DNA from 3 places in the Streptococcus porcinus genome. Region 1 is predicted to be linked to each of the others. Evidence: predicted binding sites of a transcription regulator. Region 1 holds the regulator's gene; each other region holds the start of a gene.
The links. The regulator Rex, encoded in region 1, represses fermentation and respiration genes when NADH is low (regulators of the CRP and FNR family bind a similar motif). The targets are predictions, from matches to a motif close to TTGTGAANTANTTCACAA.
Positions count from the first base shown of each region.

Region 1 (3,288 bases):
GGAAAGCATTTAATAACGACTACCATAGAGCATCACTCTGTACTTCACACCATGGCTTATTTAGAAAAACGTTTCGGTTTTGAGGTTACTTACTTAAAACCTAGCAATGGCCAGATTACTTGTCAACAAGTCCGCGAAGCCTTGCGTGATGATACTATTATGGTCAGCATGATGGCTGCCAACAATGAGACTGGTGACTTCTTGCCTTACCAAGAAGTCGCATCAAGTTTGAAAGAGCATCAAGCAGTCTTTCACCTTGATGCCGTTCAAATAATTGGTAAAATATCAATTAATCCTAAAGAGCTAGGTATTGACTTTTTATCTGCTTCTGCTCATAAATTTCACGGCCCAAAAGGTGTAGGTTTTCTCTACTCTAACAACCTCCATTTTGACCAACTTCTACATGGAGGAGACCAAGAAGAAAAGAGGCGTGCTAGCACCGAAAATCTTATTGGGATTGTTGGAATGACTACTGCCTTACAAGAAGCATATCAAAAGATGACAGCAAACTTTCAACACGTTGAAAAACTCAGAGAGACGCTGATTGCTAATCTTTCTGATTGTAACTTCTATTTGTCAAAATCAAAAAAATCACTTCCGCATGTTATCAATATTGGCTTTCCCGGTCAACAAAATGGTCTCTTACTCACCCGTTTAGATATGGCAAATATTGCTATTTCCACAGGATCTGCTTGTACTGCTGGTACAGTCGAACCAAGTCATGTTTTAGAAGCCTACTATGGCAAAGAATCTGTTCGACTAAAAGAAGCCATCAGAATTTCATTTTCTGAACAAAATACAATTGAGGAAATTCAATCCTTTATAAAAGAATTAAAAACTATTTTAGGAGTATCAAATGGCATTTGAAAAAGAAATTGCTTTACCAGACTGTCGGTACACATATGAAATAAGTCCCAAAATAAAAAAATATACTCTCAGAGATACGACTTTTTCAGTTACAAAAGTAGGACACTATGAGCTGACACGCCTTTTAGAGGAGGTCCCAAACTCTGGTGATGGCTTCCCATTGAAAATTACAATTAACAAGGAGCTTGATGCGTTTAAATTGGCTATTACAGACCAGTCTGGCTTACGTATGGTAAATATTTTTAAATCAGAAAAACATAAAATATTACAAGATAAGTTTTACTTTTTAATGGATAGCTTGGTAGAACGTGATATCTTTACAAAGAAAGCAAACTAATCCCTTTACTATTAATTTAAATGGCTTAAGAAAGCTCTCTTTTTATCACTCATCTTAGAATTTAGCCTTCTGTAAAAGAAGGCTTTTCTTATGACGGAACTAAATAGTAATATTTACTCCTATCTAGTGGATAAAAGTTGCATTTTTCACAAAGTATTTGTTACAATAGTAGCATGAAAGATACTGAATAATAAAAAAGGAGCAAGATAATGGTAATTGATAAATCCATTCCAAAGGCAACAGCTAAGCGCTTGTCTTTGTATTATCGCATTTTCAAACGTTTTTATGCCGATCAGATTGAAAAAGCGAGTTCTAAACAAATTGCAGACGCAATGGGGATTGACTCTGCAACAGTCCGTCGTGACTTTTCCTACTTTGGTGAATTGGGACGTCGAGGATTCGGATATGATGTTTCAAAATTAATGAACTTTTTCGCTGATCTCTTAAACGATCACTCGACAACCAATGTTCTTATTGTAGGATGTGGTAATATTGGCCGTGCACTGCTGCACTATCGCTTCCACGATCGTAATAAGATGCAAATTTCCATGGGTTTTGATGTTGATAGTCATCCCATGGTTGGAACAAATACTGCTGATGGGATTCCCATTTATGGTATGTCAACATTAAAAGAGCACGTTGAAAAAACAGATATTGAGACAGCTATTTTAACGGTACCAAGCGTGCAGGCACAAGAGGTTGCTGATCAACTTATTGCTGCAGGGATTAAAGGGATTCTAAGTTTTTCACCGGTGCATCTTCAAGTGCCAGCTGATGTTATTGTACAATATGTTGATTTAACAAGTGAACTTCAAACCTTACTCTATTTTATGAATCAAGCAAATAAGTAAGATAAAGCGTGTTAACAAGTGAAAGTCTCAATAAGTAACCTAATGTCACATTCATCATTGTATTCGTTTTATTCAAAAATTTACTCACAAAACAGATTGGTTTTTTCACGAAAACTATAATAGTTATTTTTTCCAACAATTATGTGATCAAGACAAGCGATTCCGATTTGATCACATAATTGTTTTATGTTTTTCGTGAAATGATAGTCATTTTCACTTGGAGCTACGAAACCTGAAGGGTGATTGTGAACAATAATCATGCTTGTTGCCATATTCCGACAAGCATAATGCATGATTTCCATAGGCTCAGCTATTGAGCGTCGAACACTTCCAATAAAAATAGTTTTCTCTTCAATAACTTTATTTTGAGTGTCTAGATATAATGCTACTAAATGTTCTTGTTCCTTATCTCCCAATTGTTTTATCATTTTTTTAGCAATTTGAAAACTTGACAAAATTTGATATTGGCTAGTTTGCTCAGATTCTTGGATCCTTCTTGAAAATTCAAGCATTGCTTTTAACTCAATTGATTTTACATTGCCAATCCCTACTAATTGTCGTAACTCTTGTAGAGACATTTTTTTAAAATCGGATAATGATGAAACAGTGTTTAAGAGATTGGCGGCTAGCTCCATGACATGTTTATCCTTATTACCAGTTCTCAGGATAATAGCTAACAGTTCTTGATCACTGAGTTGCTCAGCACCATTTCGAACTAACTTCTCCCTAGGTAACAGACTTTCTTTCTCAAGCTTAATGGAATACATTCTAACACCTCCACTTGATATATTCGAAAAAGTTAAACACTTTGCTAAGCTACAAAAAACCATCATGCCAATAAAAAAAGAACTAAGTTTTAGGAAACTTGGTTCTTTTTGATAGCTTGTTTTTTATCAATATTATCTTTAACCATCTGATAAAATGTTGCAGCTAATGGGACAGCAACAATCATGCCGACAATACCTTTTAGGGAAGCCCCAATCGTAATTGCCATCAAAACCCACATACCAGGTAATTTGATAGAACTTCCTACTACACGTGGATAGATAAGGTTACCTTCAAATTGTTGAAGAATGATAATGAAAATGAGAAAGAAAATAGCTTGTGATAAGGATTGCGTCATGATTAGTATAAAACCAACTGTAACACCTATATAAGCTCCTACAACCGGAATTAGAGCTGTAAAGGCAACAAGTACCCCTATAGTAGCTGCAAAGGGAAGTTTAAAGAGAA
Region 1 covers NZ_LR594036.1:1,012,248-1,015,535, forward strand. Annotated here, with positions in the region: gene FGK96_RS04820 (cysteine desulfurase family protein) at 1-867, shown strand, start outside; gene FGK96_RS04825 (DUF1831 domain-containing protein) at 857-1,204, shown strand; gene FGK96_RS04830 (redox-sensing transcriptional repressor Rex) at 1,414-2,055, shown strand; gene radC (RadC family protein) at 2,136-2,822, opposite strand; gene FGK96_RS04840 (AI-2E family transporter) at 2,912-3,288, opposite strand, start outside.

Region 2 (3,288 bases), 540 kb from region 1:
GTTTTTTATTCTTCGGTAATTTTTTAACCACTTTGGCATAAACTTTAGGATCCGCTAGATAGTAATCCTTCTTAGCACGTAGACTAACTTTAACATCAGTATATCTCACATAATCAGCTAAGTCTTTAGCTAATATTCTTAGGTCATTTGCTGAAGCATCAGGATTTCTTGTAAATGAAATAACTTCTTTTATCTCATTACCAACTAATAATTTTCCTTTTTGGTCAAAAATCATTCCCCGTGGCGTTGAACTTTTAACTTTGTAAACAGTTGAGGACTTAAGCTTTGCATCATAAAAAGCCTTATCTTGAATTTGCATTTGTGCTAGACGCAAGATTAAAACCACAAAAAGAAAAACAATAATAGAAAATAAAAGGTTTATCCGACGAGGTATGCTTGCTTTTTTCTTAATAACAACTAATAATTTAGACTCTTTTTTGATGACAATACCCCCTTTTAAACTTCGCATTCTATTTTATCATAAATTATAAAAAGAAGACTGAGAATGAAGTTCTCAGTCAAGATTTTTTTATAATTTATGATATTAGTGGTGGTAAAATGCTTTGTAATAGAAAAGACTGACGAAGACTGCCCCACCTACAATATTACCAGCATAAACTAGAGTAAAGTTTTGTAAAAATGCTAACCAGGTTGCCCCATTTTCAAATATAGCTGCAGGTATAATAAAGGCATTAGCCACACTATGCTGAAAACCTAAAGCAACAAAAGTCATCACTGGAAACCAAATACTTAGCAATTTTCCGCTGGCATCACTAGCACCATAGTTTAACCATAGAGCAAGTCCGACAAACCAGTTACAGCCAATACCAGATACAAAGGCTTGTAAGGGACTGGCAAGAATTTTTGCTTGTGCGACGTGAATAACCTCTTCTTTAAAGACTCCACTTGAGGTTAAGCCGAGAAAATGACCAAAAACGTAGGCAACAAAGATAGCACCAATGATGTTAAAAAAGGTTATGATTAACCAATTGTGTAGGAGTTTTTTAAAAGATATTTTTTTAGCAAAAAAGCTAGCTGATACAGCCATCATGTTTCCAGTAATCAATTCACCACCGGCCATCAGGATAATAATTAGCCCAATAGGAAAGGCACATGCCCCTAAAATACTTGAAAAAGCACCGAAAGTTTCTAAGCCACTAGCAGCAATTCTGACGTACAAGAGGTAGCCTAGACTAATCATAGCTCCTCCAATAAATCCTAAAATCGCTTTTGCAAGAAAAGGCTTTTCAACTTTGCGCTGGCCAATAGCAATTGTAGTTTGGATAATCTCTTCTGGACTCTTCATGGTTACCTCTTTTGTTATAGTCTTCACAATTCTTTTTCTAGTATACCAATTTTCAAAAAAAATGCAAGCCCTTGCAACAAGGACTTGACGATTGATATGTAAGATATTTTCTGTGGTCTTTATTTATGTGTTAAGCGATTCCAAATCCAGTAGGCTAAATAAAAATCAACTAAACCATGAATGACAGTTCCTAGACCAACAAGCCCTAATATGGACCAAATATAGGAAAGTTCTGTATGAGGAGTCATTGTCATTAAAAGGACCACAAAAAATTCTGCAGCTCCATGAATGATATTAATCACTATCGCAAAAGGTAAAGCTTTAAGGGGACTTTGTAAGGTTGTGGGCTTCTTACTTAGATAGAGAGCGGCTACTGCTACAAAAATAAGATGTGAGAGTGCTCTCATAACGATAACAATTGGAAAACCGGCTAAAAAGAACCCTAGTGTTGTTCCGAGTGCAACAAATAACCCCACTGGTAGAGAAATAAATGTGGCGATAAAAAGAGGAACATGGCTCGCTAGAGTATAGGAAGCTGGACCAATTACAATTTTAACAGGCATAATCATAGGAATCAGTATTCCAAATGCAACTAATATTGATGCGTAAGCAATTGTTTGAGTAGGTTTCTTTGTCATAATAATCTCCTTTTGTTTAAAAGAATTATAAAACAAAACATTACAGGTGTCAAGACACCTGTAATGTTTTGTTAATCGTGATAAAGAATACCGACTGATGACAACTCTTCTTTAATTTTTTCAAAGCTTCTCTGATCTGGACAAGATACCAAATGACTATGCAGTCCATTGGTTAGTGAGGACAAGAGTTCTGCATGCGAATTGTCAACCTTAGTCATAAAATCAAGAATATCTTGCTGACTTTTAATATTGAGAGGAGCAGTTAGCATACCATAGAGAGGATGTTCTACCTCCACCGTTGAAACAATACCACCGTTAGCTACAATAATTGATAACTCTTGAAAAGTCTGATCATTTTGGTGCTGACAAACTAATCTCGCCGTGTAATCACTTGAATAAAGCGATTGGCGCATAATATAGCCCTTAGGAGTTGAAATAATATCATTTTGCAAAGCTCTCAGTAAGGCAATATCACCTACAATAAGCTGCCTGCTGACTTGTAGTTGCTTAGCTAGCTTATTAGCTGAACATGGCTCTTGATTAGCTTCAAGAATTTCTAAAATGGTTTTTCGACGCTCTTCTGCTTTCATAGGGACACCTCTCCATTACTTATTAAAGTCTATCTTACCATAAAATTTTAAGCTAGCCTATGCCTTATCTTATAACAAAGTCCTACAAAAATATAATCTAAAATGAGACTCTCTGCTAGCAAAAAGATGCCAAGAAGAGTGTTCTTGAGGTCAAAAAGTTCAAATAACCTAACTTGTTTGAACACAAAAAGCCCTCACAGTGAGGGCTGTCAGATTACTGACCACCAAGGTAGTATTCAGCAGTCAAGTTTAATTTCTCATCAAATTCAAAAACTAGTGGTGGGAAATTAGGAATTTCAACATCCATGATTTCATCATCATTTAATTGCTTGATATGTTTAACCAAGGCACGGATGGAGTTACCGTGAGCACCAATGAAAACATTTTTACCATCTACTAAAGCTGGTGCAATTTTGTCTTCCCAGAAAGGAAGCGCACGTTCTAAGGTTACCTTTAAGTTTTCAGCATCTGGAATAACGGAGTTATCTAAATGTGCATAACGACGGTCAGTATGTGCTGAATGCTCATCGTCTTTAGCCATATCTGGAGGCAAGACATCATATGAACGACGCCAGATATGAACTTGCTCATCACCAAATTGTTCTGCAGCTTCTGCTTTGTTTTTACCAGTTAAACCACCATAGTGACGTTCGTTTAAACGCCAAGATTTTTCAGTTGGTACCCACAATTGGTCTGAATATTCAAGAGCAAGATTAGTTGTTTTGATAGCACGTTTAAGAACTGAGGTGAAGGC
Region 2 covers NZ_LR594036.1:467,946-471,233, reverse strand. Annotated here, with positions in the region: gene pbp2b (penicillin-binding protein PBP2B) at 1-448, opposite strand, end outside; gene FGK96_RS02375 (formate/nitrite transporter family protein) at 545-1,306, opposite strand; gene FGK96_RS02370 (hypothetical protein) at 1,426-1,944, opposite strand; gene FGK96_RS02365 (transcription repressor NadR) at 2,016-2,534, opposite strand; gene FGK96_RS02360 (phosphoglycerate mutase) at 2,749-3,288, opposite strand, start outside.
Region 2: the regulator Rex is predicted to act here: its motif matches at 1,318-1,335, upstream of FGK96_RS02375 (formate/nitrite transporter family protein).

Region 3 (3,288 bases), 970 kb from region 1:
CTGTTAGTACTAATGCTGGGTCAACAATAGCAATAGTTGGTGTTAATGAGTAATCAGCAATAGGGTATTTACGGTTATTTTGCTTATCAGAGATAACGGCAAATGGTGTTACTTCTGAACCAGTACCTGAAGTTGTTGGAATAGCAATGAATTTTGTTTTCTTACCAAGTTCAGGGAATTTAAAGGCGCGTTTACGGATATCCATGAATTTTTGAACCAGATCACGGAAATCGACTTCTGGTTGCTCGTAGAACAACCACATTACCTTAGCGGCATCCATTGGTGATCCACCACCAAGTGCAATAATCGTATCAGGTTTAAAGGTGCGCATTAATTCAGTACCTTTTTGAACAGTTGAGATATCTGGATCAGGTTCAACATCTGCAAAAATTTGGTAAACAACTTTATTCCGACGAAGATCAAGCTGTTCAATAATTTTATTTAAGAAACCAAGCTCAACCATTGCATGGTCCGTTACAATCATAACACGTTCAACATCGCGTGCTTTTTGTAAATATTGAATAGAATCACGTTCGAAGTATGTTTTTGAAGGAACTTTAAACCATTGCATATTATTTCTACGTCTTCCTACTTTTTTGATATTTAAGAGGTTGATAGCACTAACATTATCACCTACTGAGTTACGTCCATATGAGCCACATCCTAAGGTCAATGATGGGATAAATGCATTATAAACGTCACCAATACCACCAAATGTTGAAGGTGAATTCCAAATGATACGCATTGCTTTCATTTCTGTTCCAAAACGCTTAGCAAGTTCTTCATGTTTAGTATGGATTGCAGCTGAGTGACCAAGCCCGTTGAATTCAACCATTTGACGAGCTTTTTTGAGACCATCTTCAGTTGAATCAGACCTAAGCACAGCAATAACAGGAGAAAGTTTTTCACGAGTTAAAGGTTCTTTAACACCAACTTCTGAACATTCAGCTGCTAAAATATTTGTTCCTTCTGGAACTTTAAAACCTGCTTGTTCAGCAATCCAAGCTGCTGGTTTACCTACGATATCAGCATTCAATTTAGCTCCAGCACAATCTTTGCTATTTGCTTTAACACCAAAACAGAATTCTTCAAGAAGGGCTTTTTCTTTTTTATTAACAAAATAAGTTTTATATGATTTAAATTCTTCAACAAAGTCATCATAAATTTCTTTATCAATGATAACAGCTTGTTCAGAAGCACATACCATACCATTATCAAATGATTTAGACATAACAATATCATGTGCGGCCTGACGAATATTCGCTGATTTTTCCACATAAGCAGGAACGTTACCAGCTCCTACGCCAAGTGCAGGTTTTCCACATGAGTAGGCTGCACGGACCATAGCATTACCACCAGTTGCAAGTATTGTTGCAATACCATCATGATTCATCAAAGCACCAGTAGCTTCCATAGATGGTTTTGTAATCCACTGGATACAGTTTTCAGGAGCACCCGCTGCAATAGCTGCATCACGGACGATTTGTGCTGCGTGAGCTGAAGACTCTTGGGCAGATGGATGGAATCCAAAGACAATTGGATTACGAGTTTTCAAAGCAATCAGTGATTTAAAGATTGCTGTTGAAGTTGGATTTGTTGTTGGAGTAACCCCACAGATAACCCCTACCGGCTCAGCAATTAAGGTTAAACCAGTAGTATCATCTTCTTCAATAATTCCAACTGTTTTTGTATGACGCATATTATTAACAACATGCTCACAAGCAAACAAGTTTTTAGTTGCTTTATCCTCAAAAACACCTCGACCAGTTTCTTCGAAAGCGTGCATTGCAAGAATTCCGTGAGCGTCAAGGGCTGCAACAGAAGCTTTAGCTACAATATAGTCAACTTGCTCTTGATTAAGTTTTCTAAATTCATTTAAAGCAACAAGCCCTTTTTGAACCAACTCATCAACATGCTTTTGTGCCTCTTCAACCTTTTGTTCAGGTGATAATTTTGTTTCAACCATCATATTCTCCTCTTAATGATATAACTTGTTAAAAGTTTCACAATTTGTTTACAAAAATTATTATACCACAAAAAATAAGTTTGTAAATAGTTTCACAATAAATTTGTGAAGTTTTTTTCAAACTTTTTCTCGCAAAAAATAAGACCTTAATAGGCCTTATTTTGCATGTAATTTAGCTGCTTTTTCTACTGTGTTTTTTATTGTAGTAACGTATAATTCAGCACCTTTTGTGTCGGTATTACTATAGTGAACACCATCCGTTCCCACCCAAATATCTGGATTAGCAACAGCTTCTTTATACCAATCAGCAACGGTAACATAAGAATACTTCTTAGCTAAAGTTAGCTCATAATTACGAACTTCAGCCACTTGCGTTAAATTGTTGGCATTATATGGAGAGACAATTACCAAACGACTTCCTTTAGGAAGATCCTTAATAAAAGCTTGTAAATCAGATTTGTAATTATCTAAAGAATTTACTCCAACAGCTAAAACAGTTGTTTGGGATAAAGAGCGACTCTTAATACGATTATCAAGAATGTCATATGCTTGCGAGAAATTACGACTAACAGCAGCATCTAGCTGCGCTGCTGGCATAATTTTAGTGAAAGCCGATTGTGACCTTAGAGCAACAGAGTCCCCAATGATACTGATATCACTTAAGGCATTTGGATCCCCTGCCGCCAGAGTATGCGTTCGGTTCATACTACTTTGACTCTGCTGTAGACCACCGACTAACAAATCCGTTTCAAATTTACCAACTGTAGGTGCCATCATACTTCGTCCTAAAGTAACTAGTAACAATGCTAACGCTCCTAGTGCAAACCATTTTACATACGGCTTCAAATCTAGTTTTAAACCAAAAAGGTTTGGCGTTTTCCCTGCAATTAATGGTTCTATTACATAATATGATAAAGAGGCAAATAAAAAAGAAAAGAAAGTAGTCAAGATTACAGCTAGCCAATTAGACATCAACTGCGTAAAAATAATATAGAACGGCCAATGAAAAAGGTAGACACCATAGCTAACATCAGCAATATAAGTAACGGCTTTAGGTTCCTCAACATCAGGAGTTTGATCATTTAAGACCCTTGCAGTATAAATCATAACTGCCGTAAAAAGACTAGCCAGTACGAAACCAAAAAGATAAGTGATAATGTGGTTAAAATTTAAAGATAATGTTAAAAGTAAGAGTAAAGCGAAAGCTCCTGCCATAACACCAACCACATATTTCCGAGGCCATAGCCGAACATTTTTTTGGAAACGAATTGTTGTATCCTTAATTCCCGAAATCGTCGCAAACATGGAACCAATAAAGAATG
Region 3 covers NZ_LR594036.1:42,908-46,195, reverse strand. Annotated here, with positions in the region: gene adhE (bifunctional acetaldehyde-CoA/alcohol dehydrogenase) at 1-1,966, opposite strand, end outside; gene FGK96_RS00265 (acyltransferase family protein) at 2,123-3,288, opposite strand, start outside.
Region 3: the regulator Rex is predicted to act here: its motif matches at 1,992-2,009, upstream of adhE (bifunctional acetaldehyde-CoA/alcohol dehydrogenase).